DNA from 3 places in the Colwellia sp. BRX10-4 genome. Region 1 is predicted to be linked to each of the others. Evidence: predicted binding sites of a transcription regulator. Region 1 holds the regulator's gene; each other region holds the start of a gene.
What was found. Region 1 encodes FliA, which starts transcription of late flagellar genes. Its sites were predicted from a motif close to CTAAAGNTNNNNNNNNNNNNGCCGATA; they were not measured.

Region 1 (7,310 bases):
TTACAAAAATCACTAGCTGATGGTGCTCAACAACAAGAAATGGCGGGTGATACGCCAATATTGTTAACCTCAGGGATTTTACGAGCGGTACTGGCTAAATTTGTTAAATATACTATTCCAGGTTTGCGGGTAATTTCGTACCAAGAAATTCCAGATGATAAGCAGATAAAGATAGTCAGCGCCATAGGTCAATAATTACAATGTCAGTAATGAACAGCAGAAAATATTTGCGGTTAAATGAATCAATCATTAATAGCAATTGCAGTTGATAAGGGGTTAGTTTTGAAAATTAAACGTTTTGTAGCAAAAGATATGAGAAGTGCGCTGACACAAATCAAAGACGAGCTAGGTGCTGACGCTGTGATTATGTCAAATAAACGTGTACCTGAAGGCGTTGAATTAATGGCTGCGGTTGACAACAACGTAGAAATTAAAGCAACACAACCTGTAATGCAAAATTCTCGTGAAAACAACTCTACAGCGCAAGCAACAAAAAGTTTTGACCGTTCGATAGACAATGATGTAGTCAATATTAGACAAAATAATCCCTTGACCAGTCCTAGTGTTTCGCACAACTCTACAGCAGAAGATAGCCGCTTACCCTCAGACAGTTTAGCGGCTTTATTAAGCCGTCAAGTTCAGCAAGCACCTGCAAATATTGGTCAAGGTATTAATCAAGTTCAGCATGATAAAATTGTCCAGGCAGCCGCTAAGCTAAATAACCCTAGTAACTCAGTGCCAGTTTCAACGCCAACACCGTCAAGTAATATTGAGCAGCAATTTAAAAGCTTCACCGACCGTTTGGAGCAAAATAGCCAAGAACAAGGTGATGAACAATCAAGCGACTCCTATCAACAGCCGGTAATGAACCAAGCACAGTCTTTAGTAACCGATGGGTTACCGCCACAAAATGTAAATAACGCCGACTTAGAGAAGATGAAACACGAAATGTCTTCTATTCGTGAATTATTAGAACACCAAATTTCGGGGTTAATGTGGCAGGATATGGCGCAAAAAGATCCCACTCGCGCGATGTTGGTTAATCGACTAATGTCTTTGGGTATGAGCGAACAAGTTTCAGATCAAATTGCAGGCTATATACCAGCACAAAAAAATGACCAAGATACTTGGTTATTAGCGAAGAAATTTATCAGCCAACAAATTAATACCACTAATAATGACATTATTCATCGTGGTGGTGTGGTTTCATTAGTGGGACCTACCGGCGTAGGTAAAACAACTACCGTCGCTAAACTCGCAGCGCGGTTTGCTCAGATTCATGGCGCAGACCAAGTGGTGATGATCTCAACAGATAATTACCGTATTGCTGGATTTGAACAATTAGCTACTTACGGGCGAATTATTGGTTGTGATGTAAAGCTTGCCAGTGATGCTAAAACCTTAGATACATTGTTGCAACAGTTCTCCAAAAAGAAACTAATACTTATTGATACTGCAGGTATGGGGCAACGTGATATGCGTTTAGCTAAACACCTAACCACTTTAGTTTCTAATGCAAGGGTCAGAATTCGCAATTATTTAGTGTTAGCGGCTAATACTCAGCAACGAGTTATGCAAGAAAATGTTGATCGCTTTAAAAAAGTACCTTTAGCAGGCTGTATTTATACTAAACTTGATGAAAGCCTTAGCATAGGGGAAATAATTTCCACTTCGATTCAAAACGGTTTAGCGATAGGCTACTTAACGGATGGACAAAGAGTTCCTGAAGATATTAAAGTTGCAAATGCTGAAAAACTCGTTACGCTAGCAGATAAAATGAGCGCGAAAAATCAAATTAATAATCCAATAAATTGGCGAACAGCACCGATGAGTGCTAATACAGCTGTATTTCCATAACATGTTCTAAATATGTGATTTTAAGACTATAAAAATATGCAGAATAAATGATTATAGGGTTATACTAAATTAAATTGATGGCTATTCGTAAGAAAGTAGAGAAAGACGATAAATGAATGATCAAGCAAGTGGCTTAAGAAAAATGCAAAATTCAGCTCCGGTAAAAGTTATTGCTGTATCTGGTGGTAAAGGCGGAGTAGGTAAAACTAACGTTTCGCTTAATACCGCTATTGCACTTGGACAATTAGGACAACGAGTTTTAGTTTTAGATGCCGATTTAGGCTTGGCTAATGTCGATGTTATGCTAGGTTTGCGGGTAAAACGTAACTTATCACATGTGCTTTCTGGGGAATGTGAATTAGACGATATAATTATTGAAGGTCCCGCTGGCATTAATATCATTCCTGCTACGTCAGGTTCACAATCTATGGTCGATTTAACGCCAGCTGAACATGCGGGTTTAATTCGCGCTTTTAGTGATATGAACACAAAATTTGATGTACTTATTGTTGACACTGCAGCCGGTATTTCCGATATGGTACTAAGCTTTTGCCGTGCCTCACAAGATGTAATGTTAGTGGTCTGTGATGAACCTACCTCTATTACTGATTGCTACGCCTTAATGAAATTATTAAGTCGAGATCATGGCGTATTTAAATTTAAAGTTGTTGCCAACATGGTGAGAACACCAAGAGAAGGACAGCAACTCTTTGGTAAGCTTTCTAAAGTTACCGATCGATTTTTAGATGTTGCACTTGAACTCGTTGCGGTGATTCCATTTGACGAAAATATAAGAAATTCCGTTAGAAAACAAAAAGCAATTGTTGAAGCTTATCCACAATCGCCTGCAGCGGTTGCTTTTAAATCTTTAGCAGGTAATTTAATTAAATGGCCAGTGCCTAAAGAAGCATCAGGTCATTTAGAGTTTTTTATTGAACAATTGTTAGAACATCAATAACAATAGTAATCAGATATGAGTAGTTTGTTGAAAGTTCTTTATCTTTCCTATAATTTAGCGAGTGAGCGATAGTGGTAAAATCAAATGCTTACAGTATTCAAACTGATAAATCTGCTATAATTTCGCAGCATACAGTTTTAGTTAAAAGAATCGCTTATCATCTATTAGCAAGGTTACCTGCGAGCGTGCAGGTTGATGACCTTATCCAGTCAGGCATGATAGGCCTGCTTGAAGCGTCTAATAATTTTGATCACGGCAAAGGTGCAAGTTTTGAGACCTTTGCTGGTATCCGTATCCGTGGTGCTATGCTTGATGAAATACGCCGTGGTGACTGGACTCCCCGCTCTGTTCATAAAAATAGCCGCATGGTCAGTGAAGCGATAAAATTGCTTGAAGCAAGTTTAGGTCGTGATGTAACTGATATTGAAGTTGCTGAAAAACTTGATATTTCGTTAAATGACTACCATCATATTCTAAGTGAGGTCAGTACTGGTAAAATAATTGGTATTGAAGACTTAAGTACGGGGGCAGATGCTATATCGAATATGGAAGATGTGAATAATAACGATCCCTATGATAATTTTGAAAAAATAGTTTTTAAAAAATCGTTAACAGCATGCATTTCCACTTTACCCGAACGCGAAGCTCTAGTACTGTCACTATATTACGACGAAGAATTAAATCTTCGAGAGATTGGTCAAGTGCTTGATGTAAGTGAGTCGCGTGTTAGCCAAATTCACAGTCAAGCGATGCATAGGTTAAAAGGACGTATGCAATCTTGGCAAAGTTGAGTAGAATATACATATAATTACAATTTTAAAATGTTCTCACCGGAGGGTGCCTTGGATAAAAATATGAAAGTTCTTGTTGTTGATGATTTTTCAACGATGAGACGTATCGTCAAAAACTTGTTACGAGATTTAGGTTTCACTAACATTTCAGAAGCAGATGACGGTAGCACTGCTTTACCGATGTTAAAAGAAGGCTCTTTTGACTTTGTTGTAACTGATTGGAATATGCCAGGTATGCAAGGTATTGATTTGCTCAAAGCCATCCGTGCCGATGCAAAATTATCACATATCCCAGTTTTGCTGATCACTGCTGAAGCCAAAAAAGAACAAATTGTGATGGCGGCTCAAGCGGGTGTTAATGGCTATATTGTAAAACCATTTACCGCAGCGACGTTAAACGCCAAGCTAGATAAAATATTTCAACGCTTAGGTTAATTCATTAATTAGATAGATAATTAATTAATCTAAACGTGAGGTTTTTGCATGAGTGCGAATACAAATGTGCATGTTTCTTTGGAAGAAGCAAAGCTATTGGTCGAATATTTAGAAAGTGGTCAACAAGACAAGGCAGATGAATTAATTGCTGAAATTCAAAATCCAATTAATTCTGAATTGTTTGTTGAAATAGGCAAGCTGACTCGTCAACTACATGACTCATTAAATAATTTTCAATTAGATTCTAGGTTAAATGATTTAGCGACAGCAGATATCCCCGATGCTCAAGAACGTCTAAATTACGTTATAACGCGAACGGAAGAAGCTGCTAATAAAACCATGGATGCTGTAGAATCTATTTTTCCCGTTGTGGATACAATACAAAAGCAAATAAAGGCTGTTAATCCGTTATGGCAAAAATTAATGCATAACAAATTGGAATTAACCGAATTTAAAAGTTTATGTGTTGATATAGATTTATTATTAAAAACGACAGATAGAGAATCAGTGCGTATGCATGATTTAATGACTGATGTTTTGATGGCGCAAGATTTTCAAGATTTAACCGGACAAGTTATTCGTAAAGTTATTGATCTAGTTCGTGAAGTAGAGGATAGCTTAATTGGTATGCTAACCGCTTTTGGTATTACGACAGATAGTAATGCAGAACGAAGTAAACCTAAAGTAGGTGATAACTTAGTTGAAGGCCCGATCGTTAATGCAGCACAACGTGATGATGTTGTCGCTGACCAAGATGATGTTGATGACCTTTTATCAAGTTTAGGATTTTAATAGGAGTTGCTGGATGTCATTTGAGCAAGATGAAGAGATTCTTCAGGATTTTTTAATAGAAGCTGGAGAAATACTTGAAACGCTTTCGGAACAACTCGTAGAACTTGAAAACGACCCTGATAATGCCGAATTATTAAATGCTATTTTTAGAGGATTTCACACCGTTAAAGGTGGGGCTGGTTTTTTAGCATTACATAATTTAGTTGACGTATGTCATGGCGCGGAAAATATTTTCGATCTGTTACGTACCAACCAACGTAGTGTTAGTGCCAGCTTAATGGATGTTATTTTACAAGCGCTTGATGTTGTAAATGAAATGTTTGTACAAGTTCAAAACGGCGAAAAACTTGATAAAGCAGATGCTCAATTACTTGCAGAACTGCATCGTTTAAGCCAACCCGAAGGCAAAGATCAAGTGCCTGCGCCAGTAGCTGTTGAAGCAGTCGCTACTCATGAAAGCGAAAGCTTTTCTTCTAGCGACGAAATGTCAGAAGATGAATTTGAACGGCTTCTTGACGAACTCCATGGTGGTGGCTCAGCTTCAACGCCAGCACATGCAGCAACAGCAACGTCTTCAGACAGCAATGATATTTCAGATGACGAATTTGAATCCTTGCTTGATGAACTTCACGGTCAAGGGGCTTTTTCGCCCGAAGTCGCTGCTAATAATTCAAGTAAGCCATCTTCATCAAATAGCGGTTCATCAGATGAAATAAGTGACGATGACTTTGAAGCCTTATTAGACGAATTACATGGTCAAGGTCAAGCGCCGAAATTATCGGTTACTCCAGCACCTAGCGCACCAACACCAACTCCTGTTGCTCAAACACCAGCCGCGAAGACAGCAATTGTAGCGCCTGCAGCTAAACCTGTCGCTAAAGCGCCAGTACCAGAAAAAGCACCTGCTAAAGCAATGCAGGGTGAAACGACTGTTAGAGTTGACACTAAACGTCTTGATCAAATTATGAATATGGTGGGTGAGCTTGTTTTAGTGAGAAATCGCTTATCAAGTTTAGGCTTAACTAAAGAGGATGAAGATTTAACAAAAGCTGTTTCTAATCTTGATGCGGTAACGACTGATTTGCAAGGTGCGGTAATGAAAACCCGTATGCAGCCAATCAAAAAAGTCTTTGGACGATTTCCTCGAGTTGTTCGAGATTTAGCGCGCAGTTTAGATAAAGAAATTAAATTAGTCCTTAAAGGTGAAGAAACCGATCTGGATAAAAACCTTGTTGAGGCACTCGCTGATCCATTAGTGCATTTGGTGCGAAACTCTGTAGATCACGGTATAGAAATGCCCGATAAGCGCGAAGCATTAGGTAAACCAAGAGAAGGTGTCGTGGTGCTTTCTGCTTCTCAAGAGGGTGATCATATATTATTAACCATCAAAGATGATGGTGCTGGCATGAATGCAGAAAAGCTCAAAGAAATTGCGATTACTCGTGGAGTTCTAGATGTTGATTCAGCTGCTAGAATGACAGATAAAGAAGCTTTTAGTTTGATTTTTGCTCCAGGGTTCTCTACCAAGACTGAGATTTCAGAAGTTTCAGGCCGTGGTGTTGGCATGGATGTAGTCAAGACTAAAATTACCCAGTTAAACGGAACGGTAAGTATAGATTCTGAAATGGGTGTAGGTACAATCTTAGAGATTAAAGTACCGTTAACGTTAGCTATTTTACCGACATTAATGGTTATTGTTGGTAAACAAACATTTGCCTTGCCACTTGCTGGTGTCAATGAAATATTTCATCTTGATTTAACCACGACCAACGTTGTTGATGGACAACTAACCATTATTGTTCGTAAAAAGGCGATACCACTCTTTTACTTAGATAAGTGGTTAGTTCGTGATTTTGTTGAAAAGCCAAGAGAAAAAGGTCATGTGGTCATCGTTCAATTGGGCAATCAGCAAGTTGGCTTTGTGGTCGACAGTTTAATTGGTCAAGAAGAGGTGGTGATAAAACCACTCGACCGTTTATTACACGGCACACCAGGTATGGCTGGCGCAACAATTACCAGCGATGGTGGTATCGCGTTAATTATTGATGTACCTAACATGCTGAAGTTTTACGCAAAAAAATCTGTTGTTAATAAAAGATTACGCTCTTAACGCATAATAAAGCCCTACTAAATTTTATTAGGGCTTTTTCATTCATAATAACAAATGAGATAATAAATGCCCTATAAGGTGTTGGTTGTTGATGACTCGAGTTTCTTTAGACGTCGAGTTACCGATATTTTAAATAAAGATCCGAACCTTACTGTTATTGATGTTGCTGTAAATGGTAAAGATGCTGTTGAAAAGGCTGTGTCTTTAAAGCCTGATGTGATCACCATGGATATAGAAATGCCATTACTTAATGGTATTGAAGCTGTGAAACAAATAATGGCAAAAGCACCAACATCAATCTTAATGTTTTCATCGCTCACTCATCAAGGTGCTAATGCGACCCTCGAGGCCTTAGAAGCTGGAGCAC
Region 2 (7,310 bases), on a different contig from region 1:
TCGTCGATTTTTCTAAAATAATATTCGCATGATGCAATTTAACAATATGCTGAACAATCGCTAAGCCTAAGCCGCATCCTACCACAGTAGAGTGATGGCTATCTCCACCTACACGATAAAAGCGATCGAAAACTCGCTGGTATTCGCTGGAGTCAATACCAGGACCAGAATCTTCAACAGTCAGAGTAAAACTGTCTTCATCAATCAGCGTTTTAACCAAAACATGCCCTCCTTTAGGCGTATATTTGCAGGCATTACCAATTAAATTTTTCACTAAGGTCAATAAAGCAAATTCATTAGCATAAATAATTGTGGCTTCACTTTCTAACAAAATATCATGCTAATGCTGCAATATTTCAGGGTATAAGTCGCTGATCACTTGTTGCAACAATCCTTGTAATTCAAGCTTAGTCGCTGCTATGGTGAGTTGTTCAGGATTAGTATGATTTAACGTTAATATTTGATCGACAACATGAGCCATTCGGTCAACACTTTGACCTAATTGCACTAACGAAGCCTGCCCTGTGCTGTCAAGGTTTTCACTTTGGGTTATTTGTAAATTGTGAACATTAATTTTGAGCACACTTAATAGCGTTCTTAATTCATGAGCGGCGTCAGAAGCAAAATAACGTTCCCTTGAAAAAGCCGCCGACAAGCGTTCAAATAACAGATTTAGTGTCTGAATAACCGGTTGTAGTTCTTTTGTTGATGTCTCACTAGAAAGCTTTGATAAGTCATTAATTTTCTTTTCTGACAATTCTCGGCGCAAAACAGTTAACGGTTTTAAGCCTTAACGAATCGCCATAAAAATAAATAAGGCAATAAAGGGGATAACTAAAATAATAGGAGTCACAGCAGATAATATAACTTGTTCAGCCAGTGAAAATCTTTGTTCAAGCGGTTGAGCAACCAGCACTGTTAATTGACTTCTTTGCGCCTGTTCGTTTGTTGATGTTTCTATATATACTCGCCAACGCTGTCCAATAAAATTAAGGTCAGTAAAACCTGCAGGTAACTCAGTAATTAACTGTTCAGGTGCATTATCTGTGCGTAGTGATAAAGTATTATTGCTAAAGACTTGATAAGCAATATGGTTAGAAGGGACCACTGTTGCTGCACTTAATCGATTTTCGGCACTCTTATCAGAAATAGTCGCAGAGGTCGCTAACAAGGTTTTACCGACAAGAACTAATTGCTCATCAAATAGATTAGTTGCTTGTTCCATACTGGCTTTATAGCCCTGTATAACAGCAAAAAATGTCATCAAAGTGATGATTGATAGTAAAACAAGCGCTAAGTAGCGACAAATCGACATTAGGTTTTATTAACCGTATAACCAACGCCTCTGACTGTTTTTATAAATTGTTCAGGCAATTTTTTTCTTAAGTTGTGTATATGTACCTCAACAGCATTACTGGCGACTTCTTCTCCCCATTCATATAAACGCGATTCAATTTGTTCTCGAGATTGGATTCGACCGGCATTTTCCATCAATGCTTTTAATACCATGTACTCTTTTTTGACGATTTTAATTCTTCATCTTTAATAAGGATTTTATGCGCCGTAGTATCAATTGCCACGTCTGAGCAAATAATCAATGCCGGCTTTGCCGTACCTAAACGCCGTTCAATCACGCGAAGGCGCGCTAACAATTCGCTAATTTCAAAAGGCTTTACCAGGTAATCATCTGCACCAAAGTCTAAGCCTTTAACTTTATCTTCAAGAGGATCTCTTGCAGTTAAAATAATAACTGGAATACCGAGCTTACGATCACGAGTTCGCTTAAGCACTGCCAATCGATCAATATCAGGTAAACCCAAATCAAGAATAACTAAGTCTTGATCTGGCACAGACAATGCTAAAATTGCTGCCTTACCATTATCAACATGATTAACAACGAAGCCTTGATGACGAAGTGACTGCTGTAGTCCCAAAGCCAAGGGTATGTCGTCTTCAACTAACAATATACGCATGTTTTTCCTATAACAATTTAAAATTACTATTGATGGTTTTTATATTATCTAGCCTTTTCTAAACCAGCTTATTAATACTTTACGGTCGAAAATTATCAACAGTGAACAGAAGACTAACCATGGCGTAGTTGTGAACGACTCAAGGTGTTTTATCTCACCACTATTGTCGGTTATTACAGAAATATTCCCCATAAAATAATGAAGGTTAATAGCGTTTATTCATAGGGAGGTCTTTACCTTGAATATTTGGCTAATGAAAATAACAAACTTTTATTAAGGAAAGCTTAAGCGTTAATAATTGTCTGTCACTAAAATACCCAAGCACAGCATTGCGCCAATCAATAGTGCGGGTATCTTCAATACTGTTGGTACTACTTTCGTGCATTTACTGACGTTTATCGCATTAGATCCTTCAGTATGATCAATTAATATTAATTATAAAAAGTGCTTGAATAAACACCAAAAACGATATACTGTACATACATACAGTATATCGAGGTTTTAAAAATGAACTCAATAAATCACATTAATACCAACACCTTAGCATTAGAAACTACAAATATGGCTATCACAAAACACAATTGGTGTGATGTTAGAAGTATTGCTAATACCATTGAACTATCTCAGCAGTATACTGAAATTTTCAAAAATCATGATTTAGATAACAAATGGATCCTGATGATAAACCCTGAAGAGAAGCCGCTTCAGCAATTGTCTGTTCAAGGAAAAATAGACCCTAAAAAAATCTTAAAAGTTAATCTTCATCACCGTAACATCTCACTAAATACTATTAAAGATGCTTTAGAAAAAGGTCACTGTTCGGCTGTTATTTTGTGTAATGCCACCTTAGATAAATCACAATTAAGCCAACTCACTCAATTCGCAGAAAAAGGACAAACTCAATGCATTATTTTAACCAAGCAAACTCAAAAGCGTTTAAACCAGCAACGACTAAAAAGTTACGTCACTCTTTCGGATTCTTCTTTATTGTTACATTAATTGAGTTTGAAGCGATTTTGCCGTTATTAAAACAGAAAATAAAATTTTGCTCTGCTAAAATAGATCAATTACTTTTCTAAAATAATGTCGACTTTATGCAATGCCCATGTGGTTCAAATATTAGTTTTCAGCAATGCTGCTGCTTATTAATAAATCAAGAGACCTGTGCACAATCACCAGAGCAATTGATGCGCTCTCGCTATAGCGCCTATGCAACAGAAGCAGCTGATTATATTTATCAGACTTATGCTCAAGCTAGCAGAGCATTACAATCAATCGCTGATATATCAGCATGGGCCAAAGAAACCAAATGGTTAAAACTAACCATTAATGCTGCCAGTGATTATACCGAGCTTAATGATCAAAATGCTGTAAACGCTGACAATAAAGGGCAACACTTACCGACGGTTTGCTTTTCGGCTTACTACCAATATCAAGGTGAGTATTTTCTGGTGAAGGAAACATCACGCTTTGTTGTGGAAAAGGGTCAATGGCGATATTTAGATGGAGAAGTCAGTAACAATGAAGCGCTGATAGCGCCAAAAAGAAACCAAGCTTGCTTTTGCGATAGTGATAAAAAATTTAAACAATGTTGTGGCCGGTAAATTCAACAATTAACAATCAAGCTTTTCCCAAAAGAAACCAGCGATGCTTTTGTCATAGCAATAAAAAATTTAGGCAATGCTGTGTTTGTTAGATTCGACAATTAACAATCATATCTCCTGCACAAGAAACCGGCGATGCTTTTGTCATAGTAATAAAAAATGTAGACAATGCTGCAGCCAGTTAACTCAACAATTAATAATCAAGTTCAAAAATGCTCAGGCCAGTAAACTGAAAAAGTTAGTCATAAATAACCTCAACACGAACGATTTTATTAGCGCGCTAATGCAATAACCTTATGCTATAGCATCAAGTAACGGCGCTTTAACGATAGTATTATGCACGGCATTAAGCCAACCTTTAGTATCAAATGCTAACCTTGAACTGTCGATTTCTTGCGGCGTATTATTCTTTTGTTGATTAAATTTTTTCTGGCAATACAGCGAGGTATTATTTAATACATCTTGTCTGATATGCTTTTTATCATCTCGAAAAGCAAGCGGTTTAGGCAACAAAGCATTTGATAAACGTAATTCTGCTAGGTTATTCTGCTGAATAAGTTCTGCTTGATCAAATATTGCCGTGCTGTGATTTTCATTTAGCGATAAAGGTGCTTTATCAGGAAGGTCAAACGTTTTACGTAAGCTTGCATCATTAATCGTTTTAGTATCAACGACAGTTTTTGGCAAAGAAAATTGACTATGGCTAGGTACGTCATCACTTAACATTGCCAATAAGAGTGAAAAGTCAGCTCGTCGAGCACTGTGCACACTTACATTAAGTTGTTCACCTAATTGTAATTCGTGTACCAGAATTTGACTGTCAACTGACTTTGTAAGCAATGTACTTCAACTTTATTATTTTCTCTAAAGCTTATATCGGCAATCCTTTAATTTAGTTGAGTTTAATTTTTATTTATTTACACATTTACCTGTCTATTAAAAAGTTGAAGTTAATAAGTACCTAATTCACTTCACGAGCAATTAATAATAACCTTCTCTGATAACTTCTGGTAGCATGTGGAAAAAATCAATATCGAGTCTTTTATGAAAATCATTAGCTTTAACATTAACGGCCTTCGTGCGCGTTTACACCAACTTCAAGCCATCATTGATAAGCACCAGCCTGATATTATTGGCTTACAAGAAATCAAAGTTCATAATGATGCTTTTCCCGTTGAAGCTGTTGAAGCTATGGGTTATCACGTTTATTTTCATGGTCAAAAAGCACATTATGGTGTGGCTATGTTATGTAAAAAAGCAGCCAACATTGTTAAAATGGGCTTTGCTAGCGATACTGAAGAGTCTCAAAAACGTATGGTGATGATTGAAACCACCAATGAACAAGGTGAAAAAGTAACGGTATTAAACGGTTATTTCCCGCAAGGCGATAACATCACGCATGAAACAAAATATCCCTATAAGCGTCAATTTTATAAAGACTTAATGACCTATTTAAATGACAACCATACCCCAAATGAGCATGTTGTCATTATCGGAGATATTAATATTTCACCCGCTGATTTAGATATTGGTATTGGTGAGCCTAACCAAAAGCGTTGGTTAAAGACCGGCAAGTGTAGCTTTCAACCCGAAGAAAGAGAATGGCTTGCAACTTTAATGGCTTGGGGATTTAAAGATACGTTTAGAGAATTGCATCCAACAAAAGCGGAACGTTATTCTTGGTTTGACTATCGTTCTAAAGGTTTTGTTGATAATCGTGGTTTACGCATAGATGTCGTTTTGGCAACGCACAAGATGGCGGCAACATGTATCGAAGCCGATATTGATTACGAACTACGTGCTATTGAAAAACCTTCAGATCACGCGCCGATTTGGTCTACTTTTAAGTAGCTGTTGAGTAAATACTATGCTCCTTGCTCAATACGTTTGCCCCATTTGTAAAAAATCATTAGTGTTAACTGACAAAAGCTATCGTTGTCAGAACAATCATAGCTTTGATGAAGCAAAAGAAGGTTATGTAAACTTATTGCCCGTTCAACATAAACATTCAAAAGACCCCGGTGATAATAAATCCATGGTTAACGCACGTCGTCAGTTTCTAGATAAAGGCTTTTATCAGCCGCTCGCTGATGAATTACAATCTCTATATCAACAATATGGTGATATAACAAAGCCGGTATTTGATGCTGGCTGTGGTGAAGGTTTTTATACTCAACAGTATGTAAGGCCTACCAACCGTGTTTATGGTATTGACATTGCAAAAAATGCGGTTAAAAATGCCGCTAAAAAATATAAAGATTGTCAATTTAGCGTTGCCACCTTGTCACAGTTGCCTTTTAGTGAAAACTACTTTTCTTGGATCAACTCTATTTACGCACCAATTCTTGAAGAAGAATTCACTCGGGTATTAGCTATTAATGGCTATTTAGTCACAGTAACGCCAGCAAAAAATCATTTAATAGAACTAAAAGCATTAATATACCGAACAGCGCAACAACATGATATGACTAAAAGTCCTATTGAAAATTTAACATTGATTGCACAAAAAGAAGTGAACTATGAAATGAAATTTGCTGAAGGTGAAGATATTATTAACTTATTAGCAATGACCCCTTTTGCCTTTAAAACGACTGAAGCCTTACTTAACGATTTAAAAACAAGAAATAATTTCACTTGCCAAGCTGATTTTTTGATACGTCTTTATAAAAATACGGTCAATTAACGTTTAACTCAACCGTTAAACGTTTAAAATTTAGAATTTTGTGACTGATGACTGATGTTAAGCAGTTTAGCTAAATCAATAAAACGTGGTTTGTGCAGTGATAACTTTATGGAACCACCCGCCTCATTGACTCTAGCAACACTTTCTTTGTACCACGAGGCGAGTGCCAGCGGCAAAAATTTATCGGCTTTGACGCCAAGCATTAACAGTGCTTGTAGTGGAATACTTAAAATAAATAAGCTATAAACTAACGCCTGTGGTGATAATGTCATCGATCCTAGGTAAAGTTGCATAATAAAAGAAAACAACGCAATACCCGGTAAATAGCGAAAAGCCAAACGACAAATTTGAACAGCTTGATACTCGGCAAAATAATTGCCTAACTCTGCTCGCTGCGGCCAAAGTCGCATATACTCTCGACCTAGCTTAATTAGTTCTACTACACTCATACTCATAGACAATACATTATAACAACTGTTATTTAAAAGATAGCACAAAGTTGTAACTAGTTTTAATGAAGTCTACCTAAAGTTAACTTCCTTAGTTCATATTAATATTTTAACGCTATATTTGGTCTATAATCATTTCAATTAACGTATTGTAATAAAAAATTAACCACCTAATAAATGAGCATTAAATAAAACCATGAAAAAAAATCTAATTTTAGTGTTAAATTGCGGTAGTTCATCCTTAAAATTTTCTTTAATTAAACCAGAAAACGGCGAAACATTACTATCAGGACTAGCTGAGCGCTTATTATCCGAACAAGCGAGCATCAAGATTAACGTTAAGGGACAAAAAAAGCACACGGCTATACCTCATCCATTTGATCATCGAACAGCGATAATGGCTTTAGTTGACAGCTTAGTTTCACAACAATTAAATTTACAAATATGTGCCATAGGCCACCGCGTTGTCCATGGTGGTGAACACTATTGTATGCCAACGTTAATTACTGATGAAGTAAAAAACACCATCAGTAACTTGTCTCAGCTTGCCCCATTACACAACCCAGCAAATTTGATGGGTATTAACGCCGCGGAAGCTGTT
Region 3 (7,310 bases), on a different contig from region 1:
TACGATTTTTGGCTTCTTGTTCTGCAGCAACGGCCATACCGAGTGCCGCAGAGATAGATGTGCTTGAGTGACCAACACTTAATACATCATATTCACTTTCTTCACGCCAAGGGAAAGGGTGCAAACCATCTTTTTGACGAATAGTATGCAGTTGATCGCGTCGACCTGTTAGGATTTTATGTGGATAAGCTTGATGGCCAACATCCCATATCAAGTGATCAAAGGGCGTTTTATAAACATAATGTAATGCGACCGTTAATTCTATTGTGCCTAATCCAGAAGCAAAATGGCCACTACTTTTACTTACAGAACTTAATAAGTAACTACGCAGTTCTGTACTGGCCTGAATTAGCTGGCTCTTATCTAACATGCGCAGATCGTCAGGAGAATTTATATTGGCCAATAAAGGGTAGTCAGCAAGATTTATAGTCATATTTATTTTGTTTATTCTTTAAATTGCAAGATCAAGATCAATGAGCGCGTTTGATAATAAACGTCGCAAATTGAGCTAAGTTATCTGTATTGTAGGGTAAAGTTGCTAAAGCTTGAAGTGCTTGTTGATATAAGTTGTCAGCTTTTTGCTGAGCGCCCTGTAAACCTAATAGCGCAGGGTAGGTACTTTTATTAGAGGAAACGTCTGAACCTGCTGGTTTTCCTAGCTCTTCCACACTAGAAATAATATCAATTATATCATCGCGCACTTGATAGGCTAAACCAATATGATCAGCATAAACGGCGAGTTGGTGCTTTTCATCGGCAGAAATATCGTTACTTAACTCTGTAACCATGGTCACAGAGGCTTTTAACAACGCACCTGTTTTTAGTGAATGTAGTTTTTCTAGTTCAACTAAAGTGATCACTTTATCGGTCGCAGAAATATCAAGTGCTTGTCCACCGCACATGCCTTGGTAACCTGAAGCATTGACTAATTGACGGATTAAGCTAATACGTTTTGATTCAACCGCGGCGCTAAAGTTATGATTAACTAAAATATCAAAGGCAAGCGTCTGTAAACTATCACCCGCTAAAATAGCAGTCGCTTCATCAAACGCTTTATGACAAGTTGGTTGCCCACGACGTAAATCATCATCATCCATCGCAGGTAAGTCATCATGAATTAATGAAAAAGCATGAATACATTCTAATGCTGCCGCAATACCGTCAACGTCAGATAAGTTAAGTCCCAGTGCATCACCGGTAATATAACTTAAATAAGGACGCATGCGTTTACCACCAATTAATAAGCCATATTGCATTGCCGATAGCAATTTTTGATCATTTATTTCATAAGCGGCTAATTTGTTGGCAAGGTATTCATTAATGCGCGTTTGATAAAAGTCGAGTTGATATAATTGGGTCACTAATTACTACCCAAACTTTCTGAGTCAACTTCGTTTTCAAAATCTTCAAGTTGAGCTTTACCATTTTTTGTCAGTAAGATTTGAATCTTTTGTTCAGCATTTTTTAACTTTTCTTGACTGGCTTGGCTGAGATTTAAGCCGCGCTCAAAAAGGGTCATTGAATCTTCTAAACTCAACGCTCCTTGTTCTAAATTCTGAACAATAGTTTCAAGTTCTAAGAGTGATTCTTCAAAGCTTAAGTTTTCTATTTTTTTCTTAGCCATCATCGAGGGTTCAGTGATTAAATATCTATGCGCAAATTTATACCAAACGCCTTAATTAATCAATAAACTTCAAATGCTTTTGCCCCTTAATGACTATCATATACTTTCTATTGTGGGTCATTTTACGACTAGAATAGCGCTTATATTTATCATTAACGCGTTGCGCTTAACGATAACTAGATAAATATAAATTGGCTTAGCATAAATATAGCGAATTTAGTTGGCAGTATTAACTGTTTCTGGACTGTACGTTGTTAAAGATACAGAACAATTATTTTGTTCAGTCAAGTTAACCTTAAAAATAGGGACTAATTACTTAAGTTATTGACAATATAGACGATAATAAACTTATAGAGCCGTAACCCGTTCATATGCCGTTTTAACTCTGCGCTTTGGATGGTTACGGGTAAATCACGAGCGTGGATAAGAATATAAGTATTCGCGTATCGTAATACCTTAATGTATTATCAAATAATACGACTATCCGTATCATTTTTTTGTGGAGACTTTTTTGTGGATATAGCAACAATATTAGGTGTAGTAGGCGCAATAGGTTTACTCATTATGGCAATGATGTTGTCTGGTGATATCGGTATGTTTATTGACGTTCAGTCAGTTATTATTGTTTTTGGTGGTTCAATATTTGTTGTGTTATCTCAATATAATCTCAGTCAGTTTTTTGGAATTGGGAAAATTATAGTTAAAGCTTTTATGTTCAAAATGGAACAACCTGACGACCTTATTGAAAAATCAGTTGAGATGGCAGATGCGGCCCGAAAAGGTGGTTTCTTGGCATTAGAAGAAGCCGAGATCACCAATGGTTTTATGCAAAAAGGTGTGGATATGTTGGTCGATGGTCACGACGCTGATGTAGTTAGAGGTACTTTACAAAAAGATATTCAATTAACCTCAGAGCGACATGAAACTGGCGTTGGCATGATGATGGCGCTTGCTGATGTTGCGCCTGCAATGGGCATGATAGGGACTTTAATTGGTTTGGTGGCGATGCTATCAAATATGGATGATCCAAAATCTATTGGTCCGGCCATGGCTGTTGCTCTATTAACAACGCTTTATGGTGCGTTCCTTGCTAACGTTATTGCTAGTCCTATTGCTTCAAAATTAAAGCTTAGGTTAGCTGAAGAGAAAATGAATCAAGAACTCATTCTAGATGCTATTTTAGGTATTCAAGATGGTCAAAATCCACGTGTTATCGAGGGGTTGCTTAAAAACTATCTTGCTGAAGGTAAGCGTGTTGTAAATACCACAGAAGAAGAATAACGGGAGTAATTTATGGCTGAAAAATGTAAATGTCCACCTCCCGGACTCCCGGCTTGGATGGGTACTTTTGCTGACTTAATGGCACTATTAATGTGCTTTTTCGTTTTACTTTTATCTTTTTCTGAAATGGATGTTTTGAAATTTAAACAAATCGCGGGTTCAATGAAATTCGCCTTTGGTGTTCAAAATAAGATTGAAGTAAAAGATATTCCCAAAGGCACCAGTATTATCGCGCAAGAGTTCCGCCCAGGTAAACCAGAGCCAACACCTATTCAGGTAATCCAGCAACAAACCATGGAAATGACACAACAGATGTTGGAGTTCCAAGCAGGTGATGAAACCTCTGCAGGTGGTCGACAAGAACAACGAGGTACAGAACGTGGTGGACAATCACAAAGTACTGCAGATGAAATGTCAGCCCAGGCAATGCAAAAGGCTCAAGACGAATTAGAGCAGGCTTCGCAAGAGCAAGTAAATGAATTAGTTAAAAAAATTGCTGATCAATTAGAACAACAAATTCAAGATGGTGCCATAGAGCTTGAATCTCTCGGACAACAAGTAATTATTCGTATTCGTGAAAATGGTTCTTTTCCTTCGGGTTCTGCTTTTTTACAACCACAGTTTCGCCCTATCATTAGAGAAATAGGTGAACTACTCAACACGGTTCCGGGTGAAATTATGGTTTCTGCACACACAGATGATCGCGGTATTAGTTCAGAGTTATTTTCTTCAAATTGGGATTTATCAAGTAAACGAGCTGTCGCTATTGCTCATGAATTAATTAAAGTCCCTGAGTTTGACCAGTCGCGTTTACTGGTTGTTGGTCATGCCGATACAAGACCGGTAGTGCCTAATACTAACGCGCTAAATCGTAGAAGAAACCGACGTGTTGAGATTTCAATTAACCAAGGTAAAGCTAAGGAAACCGAACCTGTTTCTATTATTAAATAATAAATTAAGCTGAGAAATTCAACTGTCGTGATGGAGTTAAGTGATAAACCCCCGTTTATTGCTTAGCGTACATTTTTCAACTTACTCTTCTTTTCAACTTACTCTTCATTTCAATTTCGTGTATAATTCGCGCCATCATTTTTGTCGGCCGATTATGGCCTTTAGTCTAGTTTGATATTTAGGGTCGCTTGTTCATGAAATTCATCGTAAAACTCCAATCTGAAATTGCTGTAAAGAGTCGTCCGGTTCGTAAGCGCTTTACTAAAATTTTAGAATCCAGCATTAAAAATGTTTTACGACGTGTTGATGAGCAAATTACCACTCAGGCAAACTGGGATAATATAGAGGTTAATACTAAAAATAACTGTCCTAAAAATCGTTTGGCAGTAATTGAAACCTTAAAGTGTGTTCCTGGTGTTGCTCATTTTCTTGAAGTCCAACAAGTGTTATACACTGATGTTCATAGCATTTTTGAAAAAACTTTAGTAGCACACCAAAAAACTATTGAGAACAAAACTTTCTGCGTTAGAGTAAAACGTAAAGGAACACATGATTTTAGTTCATTAGAAGTTGAACAATATGTTGGTAGTGGTTTAAAAAAACATGTTGAGTCATCGAAGGTTAAACTGAAAAAACCTGACGTAACTATCTTATTAGAAATTAAGGAACAATATTTATTTATTGTCGCTGAGCGTCACGAAGGCTTAGGCGGATTCCCAATCGCAACACAAGAAGATGTTTTATCGTTAATGTCAGGCGGTTTTGATTCTGGTGTCTCTAGTTTTCAAATGATAAGAAAAGGTACTCGTACTCACTATTGTTTCTTTAATTTAGGTGGCGCTGCTCACGAAGTTGGCGTGAAGCAGATGAGCTACTATTTGTGGAATAAATTCGGTGCCTCACACAAAGTTAAATTCTTTTGCGTTGATTTTGAACCGGTTGTTGCTGAAATTTTAGAAAAAGTAGATAACGGACAAATGGGCGTTATTCTTAAACGTATGATGATGCGTGCTGCTGCTCAAATCGCTAAACGCGCTAAAATTAAAGCATTGGTTACCGGCGAAGCATTAGGTCAAGTATCGAGTCAAACATTAACTAATTTAAACATAATTGACAGAGTAACGGATACGTTAATTATTCGTCCATTAATTGCTTACGATAAACAAGATATTATTGATATTGCTCGTAAAATTGGCACGGAAGATTTTTCTAAAACCATACCTGAATACTGTGGTGTTATCTCTAAACGACCAACAATAAAAGCTATTTTACCAAAGATCGAAGCAGAAGAAGAAAAGTTTGATTTTGATATTTTAGACAAGGTTGTTGAAGAAACCCGTGTTTATGATATACGCGATATAGGCAAAGAAAGTGAAGAAGAAATTCATGCGGTTGATACAGTAGACGATCTTCCTAGCGATTCAATCGTTATTGACATTAGAAGCCCTGATGAAGAAGACGAAAATCCTCTCGAACTTGAAAACGTCAACGTTATTCATATTCCTTTTTATAAGCTACCTAATAAGTTTAGTGAGTTAGAGCAAGATAAAGAATATTTACTGTATTGTGACCAAGGTGTAATGAGTAAGCTACAAACACTATACTTAATTGGTGAAGGTTATAAGAACGTTAAAGTTTATCGTCCTTAATATGACACGTTTACTCGGGTAAGTATTTATCCTCAAGTGCTTTAACAGCTAACCATAGTTGAGTATTTATCGCTGTGGTTAGTTGATGTTTCTCCCCTAAACGGTGAATGTAACCGTTGATATACTCTATTTCGGTACGACGTTTATTAAGCACATCAGCACGCATCGAAGAGGTGTTTTTATTAGTGCTTTTAGCAACATTATGGATTAACTGTCGTAATAAAATCTCACTTAATATTTCGCCTTCCTTCGTCGCTACAGCAACGACCTCACTGATAATATCTTCGGTCATTCTCTGGTAAGCTTTTTGATTCACTTCACCATTTTCAATATCGTTTAGTGCTGAAATAGGGTTGATCACACAGTTAATGGCTAACTTTTTCCACTGCGCTTGTTGAATGTTTTCTTGCCAGCTAAGCTGTTTCAGGCTTTTATTAAGGAGTTCTAATAATTGCTTTTGCTTTATTGAGTGCAGTGTCCCATAAATAATACCCAGATCGCTATGGCCCATGCCGGTATGTTTAATATGATAAGGAGCGACTTTTTTAGCGCCTTGCGTAAGTAACAAAGCCAATAAACATTGTGACGGTTTAAGTCGAGAGTTAATTTCTTCGAGAGTTCCTAAACCATTGTGGGTAAGAATAATAACAGCATTGTCACTGATTAAATGATCAACAGCTTTCATTGCTGCGGTGACTTGATAAGACTTTACACAAAAAATTATAACGTCAGCACTGGCAATTAATTGATTATTAGCCATTGTAAGTGGAAAGCTTTTTGCAACATCATTTATTTCACTAAAAAAGTAATCAGATAATGTTGTTGGCGTTGAGGGCCATAATGATACTAAGTTATCACCTTGTTGGTTAATTATCGCTTGAGAAAGCCGATGATAACAAAGTAAACCTATTGCACCTTGGCCAACAATAACAATATTCATCTTATCTTTTTATACCTTTGGGCTGTTGATAAAGTACAAAGATCCACTGAAGAACAGCAAAGAAAGATATGCCGACAACATCAGCGACAAAGTCAAAAAATTCCCCACTGCGAAAACCTAAGTAATATTGATTTAATTCAGTAAATGCACTATAAAAAAATAAACAAATAACCGTATTGATTAAAGGTAGTTTCATCAAACCGACTAAAATCCAAGTCAGACCAAAAAAACCAATGATATGGCCAATAGTATCTATTTGTATTTTATTAATAACGGTGGTTTTTAAATCATTAGGGACTAAAAAAATCAGTGCTAATACCAGTAAAAAAACTAATATAGTTAGTCGTTGCATGTAACGTTTCATTAAGGGGTAATTCATGAAGTCATTAGTTTGTAATTATTCATCATAACATGTGAAAATAGCCGTTGCGATCACCTTTACCCGTTAGTGGTAATCTTGCTAAGATTACCAACACTTAAATTATTGAATTATCGAAAGGTCAAGATCATGCCCTCTATGGATATCGTTTCCGAAATTAATTTGGAAGAAGTAAGAAATGCAACTGAAAACTGCAAGAGAGAATTAGAAACGCGTTTTGATTTTCGTGGTGTTGAAGCGAGCATTGAATGGAAAAAGCCCAACGTGGTAGTAAAAGCTGAAGGTGACTTTCAAATAAAACAACTGGTAGATATGGTGCGCGTGCAGTTGGCAAAGCGTAATATCGATGCTAAAGCCCTAACCCTTTCTAATACCGAGCATACAGGTAGAACCTTCACTCAAAATCTTTCCTTTAAAGAAGGTATTGAGCAACCTATCGCTAAAAAAGTCATTAAGTTAATTAAAGACAGTAAGTTAAAAGTACAA

Region 2: a site for FliA is predicted at 4,452-4,478, ahead of H4J67_RS13625 (VC2046/SO_2500 family protein). Genes of this name have one in related genera too.
Region 3: a site for FliA is predicted at 1,940-1,966, ahead of pomA (flagellar motor protein PomA). Genes of this name have one in related genera too.

The regions. Positions count from the first base shown of each region.
Region 1 is NZ_JACGVZ010000001.1:370,715-378,024, forward strand. Features, by position in the region: gene flhA (flagellar biosynthesis protein FlhA) at 1-195, shown strand, start outside; gene flhF (flagellar biosynthesis protein FlhF) at 283-1,857, shown strand; gene H4J67_RS01750 (MinD/ParA family protein) at 1,970-2,815, shown strand; gene H4J67_RS01755 (RNA polymerase sigma factor FliA) at 2,887-3,606, shown strand; gene cheY (chemotaxis response regulator CheY) at 3,658-4,041, shown strand; gene H4J67_RS01765 (protein phosphatase CheZ) at 4,090-4,833, shown strand; gene H4J67_RS01770 (chemotaxis protein CheA) at 4,847-6,943, shown strand; gene H4J67_RS01775 (chemotaxis response regulator protein-glutamate methylesterase) at 7,010-7,310, shown strand, end outside.
Region 2 is NZ_JACGVZ010000017.1:54,209-61,518, forward strand. Features, by position in the region: gene H4J67_RS13590 (cell wall metabolism sensor histidine kinase WalK) at 1-331, opposite strand, end outside; gene H4J67_RS13595 (histidine kinase dimerization/phospho-acceptor domain-containing protein) at 341-757, opposite strand; gene H4J67_RS13600 (sensor histidine kinase N-terminal domain-containing protein) at 791-1,315, opposite strand; partial or broken gene H4J67_RS13605 (response regulator) at 1,315-1,973, opposite strand; gene H4J67_RS20750 (hypothetical protein) at 2,224-2,358, opposite strand; gene H4J67_RS13610 (hypothetical protein) at 2,481-2,972, shown strand; gene H4J67_RS13615 (YchJ family protein) at 3,068-3,577, shown strand; gene H4J67_RS21270 (SEC-C metal-binding domain-containing protein) at 3,562-3,669, shown strand; gene H4J67_RS13625 (VC2046/SO_2500 family protein) at 3,872-4,417, opposite strand; gene xthA (exodeoxyribonuclease III) at 4,622-5,428, shown strand; gene rlmA (23S rRNA (guanine(745)-N(1))-methyltransferase) at 5,445-6,260, shown strand; gene yfbV (terminus macrodomain insulation protein YfbV) at 6,284-6,715, opposite strand; gene H4J67_RS13645 (acetate kinase) at 6,906-7,310, shown strand, end outside.
Region 3 is NZ_JACGVZ010000003.1:73,285-80,594, forward strand. Features, by position in the region: gene dxs (1-deoxy-D-xylulose-5-phosphate synthase) at 1-433, opposite strand, end outside; gene ispA ((2E,6E)-farnesyl diphosphate synthase) at 471-1,361, opposite strand; gene H4J67_RS04390 (exodeoxyribonuclease VII small subunit) at 1,361-1,624, opposite strand; gene pomA (flagellar motor protein PomA) at 2,138-2,905, shown strand; gene H4J67_RS04400 (flagellar motor protein MotB) at 2,918-3,856, shown strand; gene thiI (tRNA uracil 4-sulfurtransferase ThiI) at 4,051-5,505, shown strand; gene H4J67_RS04410 (ketopantoate reductase family protein) at 5,516-6,445, opposite strand; gene H4J67_RS04415 (VanZ family protein) at 6,447-6,797, opposite strand; gene H4J67_RS04420 (YajQ family cyclic di-GMP-binding protein) at 6,954-7,310, shown strand, end outside.